DNA from 2 places in the Paenibacillus sp. S25 genome. Region 1 is predicted to be linked to the other one. Evidence: riboswitches for the same ligand, from Rfam matches in the RefSeq annotation. Region 1 holds a riboswitch; the other holds the start of a gene.
What was found. A riboswitch is a leader RNA that binds a small molecule or an ion and turns the genes downstream of it on or off. The one in region 1 is predicted to bind cyclic di-AMP.
Positions count from the first base shown of each region.

Region 1 (3,111 bases):
GGGATGGTGGATATTATGTATCAGGCCCAGGTCATTAAGAACATTACCTACGAAGGATTAAGTCCGTTCGTAATCGCAGCCGCTATTTATTTTGTAATGACATTCAGCTTGTCTAAGCTGCTGGGTTTATGGGAAAGGAAGTTGAGAGCCAGTGATCACCGTTAAACAACTGCGTAAATCGTTCGGCAAGAATGAGATTTTAAAAGGCATTGATATAGATATCGCCAAAGGTGAAGTCGTCGTCATCATCGGTCCCAGCGGTTCGGGGAAGAGTACGTTTTTGCGTTGCATGAATTTGCTAGAACAGCCTACGGACGGGGAGATTTTGTTTGAGGGCGAGCCGATTACAGCTCGTGGTCATAATATTAACGTAACCCGGGAGAAGATGGGGATGGTGTTCCAGCATTTTAATCTGTTCCCGCATAAAACAGTGTTGCAGAACCTGACGCTTGCACCAACGCAGGTTAGAAGACAGTCAGGGAAGGAAGCGGAAAAAATTGCGCTAGAACTCCTGCGTACCGTAGGGCTTGAGGATAAGAAGAATACCTATCCGAACCAGCTATCCGGTGGTCAGAAGCAACGTATTGCGATTGCGCGTGCTTTGGCCATGCAGCCGCACGTAATGCTGTTCGATGAGCCGACTTCTGCATTGGACCCTGAAATGGTTGGAGAGGTTCTGGATGTAATGAAGAAGCTCGCCGAAGGCGGCATGACCATGGTAATCGTGACGCATGAAATGGGCTTTGCCCGTGAGGTAGGCGATCGAATCATCTTTATGGATAACGGTAAAATTGTAGAGCAAGGTACACCAGAGCAGGTATTTGGTACTCCAAGCCATGATCGCACCCGTGATTTTCTTGCCAAAGTATTGTAAGAAAGTGCTGATATGAGCTATAAAAAAGCCCTCCGTTTGACGGAGGGCTTTTCTTTTTTTGTCACCATTTCCCCATATTTTCGTAACAAATATCGATTTCTTGGTGACAAAATTGTAACGAGTATAGTATGATGTTCAAGGTTCCCAACATTTTCATGCGGATAAGGTTACAAAATTGTGATATTATGCAGTAAGCCAAAACTTACCGGGACAGCATGCGGTTATGACAAACGCTGGATGCTGGGCCCAAACTATGGGAAGTGCGGGGGACGTAACAACGGCATTCTTTCCGATACGTCATAAGACGATATGGAATATGCCTAGGGGTGAATTGCACAAGCATAGGGCTTCTTCTGAGTCCGAATCCGACAGCTAACTTCGCAGGCATAACAGAGGAGGTACATATCTTTGAAACATCTAAAACATATTGGAAAAACCATGAAATTTGCGGTGCTTGCCGCAGCCATTGCAGGTCTGGCACAGACAGCTGGAGTAGCGGATGCTGCTTCGCTTCATACTGCCAAAGATGGCGATACCTTCTTTTTGCTTGCTCAACGTTATGGAGTATCAGTGGACGAGCTGACGAAGGCGAACCCAAACATTGCCTCCAACAATATATATGCAGGTCTGCAAATTAAGGTACCTGGTGAAAAAAGTGTGAAGGCAGCTTCGGATTCGAAGCCGCAGCTTCTAACGGAGAAAGCACCAGCGAATGAGGGGCCAACGATTGAAGCGTGGGGCAAAACATTTAACTATAGCAAAATAGTTGACGTTAAGGCTTCTGCGTATTCTGCCGCAGCCGATGAGAATGGTAAATGGGGAGCAGTGGACTACTACGGTAATCCGCTTAAACTAGGTACAATTGCGGTAGACCCGAACGTCATTCCGATGGGCACGAAAGTGCTGGTTACAGGCTATTCCCACCCAGGTTTGCCGGATCGTTCTTTTGTAGCTGTCGCTCGCGATCAGGGCAGCGCCATTACAGGAAAACGGATTGATATCTTTATTCCTGGCAACAAATCATTTGTGAACGACTTTGGATTTCAAAATGTGAAGCTATACGTTATTGATAAATAGCATTGTACGTATATACGGTTTAATTAAACATAATATATACTATGTAAACTTAATGCCTGTATCCTACCATGTATAACTAGGTCGGACTCTTATCAGGTCCTATCCGTAAAAAAGGCTGTCTTGACGAGCAGAAAACTTCTGCTGGTAAGACAGCCTTTTTACGTTGCTTTAGCTTGTAGCTCAATCCTAAACATATGGTTATTTCCGTTCCGATGTGTGGAGTAGCCGAGGGACTGTCACAAATTTGTAGCCCTTAGCTTTTAGAGAGTGAATTAGACCCGGCAGAGCTTGGACAGTGCCTTGCAAGTTGGAGCTTTGACCTCCACCTGCGTGCATTAAAATAATAGAGCCAGGCCCGGTAGCTGGGATCACATTGCGCTGAATTTGTGTTTTACTTAGTCCCTTCCAGTCGAGAGAGTCTACATTCCAATTGACAATCATGTAGCCATGACGACGTGCCCATTGGATTTGAGGCTCCGTGATTTCACCGTAGGGTGGACGAATCAACTTGGGGCGAAAACCTGCGCTGGCTTGTAAAATACGTTCTGTTTTTGTAATCTGGTTGCGAAAGCGTTCTGGTGTGGCCTTCCTAAAATCCGGATGAGTATAGGAATGGTTTCCTATAGCATGGCCTTCACGGATAATACGGCGTATGATCCCCGGATGCTTTTCCGCACGGTGACCGACGATAAAAAAGGTGGCTTTGATGCCATTGGCGTGTAATACGTCCAAAACCTGCGGCGTATACCTAGAATCGGGCACATCATCAAAGGTTAAGGCAATTTGGCGGGTGTGTGGGCCGCACATTTTAAAAATGTCCGCATGTTTTTTTCGCAGCATTGCTAATGTAGGAGTTGCTCGATCTGTGCTCTGTTGTACAGAAGAAGCAACAGCTGCTTCCTTGGGATGGGGCGTTCCGATGTTGGGAGGCGCATCCGCGTGAACGGGTAAACTTGAAAATGCTAGTAACAGTGCCAAGCATGGCAACACTCCCCTGTACGGCATATGTATCCCCCCTTTCCGTGCAGTGGTACCTAGTGGTGCTCTCGACTATTATGTACCTGTCCTATTAAAAATATGCTGGTTACCAAGTTCGGCTCATCAACGACTGGAAAGAAGTCCACGATGAAACGATTATCAATGAAGATGATGGAGCTAAA
Region 1 covers NZ_CP073683.1:3,124,698-3,127,808, reverse strand. Annotated here, with positions in the region: gene KAI37_RS13360 (ABC transporter substrate-binding protein/permease) at 1-165, shown strand, start outside; gene KAI37_RS13355 (amino acid ABC transporter ATP-binding protein) at 152-874, shown strand; cyclic di-AMP (ydaO/yuaA leader) riboswitch at 1,108-1,276, shown strand; gene KAI37_RS13350 (3D domain-containing protein) at 1,283-1,951, shown strand; gene KAI37_RS13345 (polysaccharide deacetylase family protein) at 2,150-2,956, opposite strand.

Region 2 (3,111 bases), 3.0 Mb from region 1:
GCTCGGGACGATATACCATACAATAAAACGGTTTTTTGCCATCGGGAGTCTGGCGTTCATAGGTATCTGTAAGCTCAAATCCAGCCGCCTTGTAAGCCCGGATAGCGCGATGATTCCAAGTAAGTACCTCTAGATCAATTTCATTCTTCGGGTTGCGTCGTTGGGCTTCCTCTGCAATGGCACGGACAAAATCAGCGCCTTTGCCATGTCCGCATCTTTCAGGATGCATTCCAAGACCTAGCCGGGTCACACCGATCATAGGGAAATATTGGGCAAATCCCGTCAGCTTATTCTCTTCATCCAGTACAGCAACATATTGCTCTTGGCGAAGCGTGGGACTTCCAAATTCGACTTCAAGCGCCTTCATTTGTTCCCAGGGGAGCCATCCGTATATATTATAAGGTGGATCATAGCGCCACTCACAGATTGCAGCCGCTTGATGCTCGTCCATCGGTACGATCCGATAGTTAGATATTGAGGCCGGCATGTGTTCCATCCTCCTTTTACAAGTACTTCAATCATTAACAACAGATTGTAGACAAGTTGCAGGGGAATGGCAAGCGTGTTTATTTCATACTCAAGTCGGGTATACATTCAATAAGAAGGATTTACTGCTCATATGCTCCCCCAGCGCTGACGGTAAAACCGACGATGTTCGCTAAAATTGAAACCTTTTGAGGCTTCAGTTCGTCAGTAATGATAATAATTGCTGATGTTGTGGACATAAAAAACCGCAATTCGATTCCGGCCAGAATCAAATTGCGGCTAGGGTTAGCTTGCTGTGCGTTAGTTATTCTACGTTGTCGTCATCAGGAATTTCTGAAGCTACAGAATGGTAAGCGTCTGTGCTCATAATTCTTTTTGCACCGACATAGCGGTTAGCGTAATAATTTTCGTTCAGTGAGCTAACTACTACACCACGTGAAGTCGAGGAGTGGGCAAATTTCCCTTCACCTACGAAGATACCTACATGGGAAATGCCTCTTCCTGTGGTGTTGAAGAACACCAGGTCTCCAGGTCTCATTTCATCGCGGGATACAGAAGATCCCATTTTGAATTGTGATCCAGATTGATGCGGAAGTTTAATTCCCAGTTTGTTAAATACATACATTGTGAAGCCGGAGCAATCGAATCCCTCGAGTGTAGTGCCTCCGCTTCTGTAGCTCGTTCCTTTGGCATCTTGAATGACCTGGTCCATCTTGGAGTCTGCATATGCACTGCCGCCACCGAATGTAAAAGATGTAAAGGCAATGGCAAGACCCATAGCTGCGATCGTTAGCTTCTTCTTCAAAAAAAATATACCCCTTCCAATGCCTGCGAGGTTAGCTTAAGGATTCGGTAGAAGGTTCCCCTATGACCACTCTGTTGCGAGATCAATTCACCCAAACTGGTTCCCCCGCTTCCTAGGTGCCAGGAATTAGGCTTAACTTAAGATGTGCACCTTGGAGAGCAGTATTCACAATAACGTTATTTTTGAGATAAAGGTTACAATAAAGATTACAAAGTTGTTACTATCAGTTCACTGCGATTATTGTAACAAAGACGGCTGGCTTTGGCAAATGTTTCATTGCAAAAAGTTACAAAAAAAATCTGCTCCTAATGTCCAAGGAACAGATCTTGTTAACAGTATTCAGTTATGTGTCGTTTGCGCGGATATGAATCGAGATTTTTCGACAGACGGAAATGAAGTAAAAAACATAAAGGCAGGGCTTAACTTCTACTGGAGATATCGGTATGCCATAGTCTGTACTGCGAACTGATATGCCACAGCCTGACCAGACTAGTAACAAAATGATACGATTGCTGGAGAATGAGCGCCAGCATGCCAGTCCAAATCATCGCCACGGTGCCAAATAGACCGAAGACCAGCAGCACACAAGCACCGAGCAAAAGGGATATACCGACAGCTGGGAGGAGCTGGCGAAAGAAGGCGAGCAAGGACGATAGTATGGCGTGACCACCGACAGTCCCCAGTTGCATATACAGGATGCACTGCCGAATGAACCATCCGTAAGCCATCCATCCCACGGCATAGGGCAACAAATGCAGCAGGTAAGAGGGAGATTGAAGCGTTCCTGCTACAATAGGGTAGAGTCTCGGTACTACCCAAAAGGAGGGAAGCAGCAGCAGTCCCAACTCGATGGTGTAATACAGCAGCGACGACATGCCATGGCGTTTCATACCCTTGAAAAAGGACAGGCTTTGCGGTTCAGTAGCATCGGTATGCAGGCTTTGATATATTCCGGCTCTAATGAAGGGAGTGATCAGTATACGTAGTACAGTCGCCCCTAGTAGTATCCACAAATACACATGTACTTCCCGGCTGTCCATCAGAGCAATCTGGCTCTCCATCCAAAACAAGGTCTGTCCAAGTTCGTTTTGACCCTGATCAGGATAACGGAGCAGTAGCGGGATAACGGCAGACTGCACCAGACGATAGAGAAACACCCCCCACAGTAGTCGATATAGAAATAAAATGATAACGATATAGAATCGTATGCGCACCAGCGCCCAGCCCTCTTTTATAACAGTCCGCATCTATAGACACCTCACCATGACAGACTTCCAAGCAGTGTTTCTAACAGCTTGGTTACACTTACATTCCAACGGGTTTGTTGCTTTTCGTCCAATTCGGCCTTTAGGCTATTGTTAATATGCTTATTCTCCAGTGCAATGGTATATAGAGGATCAAGGGTTACATAGGAAACGGGAGAAGTACTTTTGATCCGAAAAGTTGTGCTTTTGCCCGCGCCGTCCCAAGCCTTGAATATCGTAGTACCATCCTTGAAGGTAAATTGGACAGGGATCTTGGGATAATCCGCCCCTTTTTTGCTGACCGTCACGACGGCTTCATATCCGTTCTCCAGCTTGTGGTTCGTGATATGATCCACCGAAAAGTCCGCCATCTGGCCGTCATATACATACTGTTCAAAATAGTGGCTCCATGAGCGTCCGGTGACTCTCTCCACGATACGTTGAAAATCCTGGGAGGACGGATGCTTAAATCGGTACGTCTGGACGTAGGTCCGCATAATCCGATCCATTTTTTTCATACCCACCTGACGTTCAATGCCCCGTAGTACCAGCTTGCCTCGAGAGTAGGCATTTTGC
Region 2 covers NZ_CP073683.1:137,254-140,364, forward strand. Annotated here, with positions in the region: gene KAI37_RS00540 (GNAT family N-acetyltransferase) at 1-487, opposite strand, end outside; gene KAI37_RS00545 (C40 family peptidase) at 791-1,291, opposite strand; cyclic di-AMP (ydaO/yuaA leader) riboswitch at 1,297-1,434, opposite strand; gene KAI37_RS00550 (hypothetical protein) at 1,711-2,538, opposite strand; gene KAI37_RS00555 (M1 family metallopeptidase) at 2,550-3,111, opposite strand, start outside.
Region 2: another riboswitch for cyclic di-AMP. It lies ahead of KAI37_RS00545 (C40 family peptidase); the one in region 1 lies ahead of KAI37_RS13350 (3D domain-containing protein).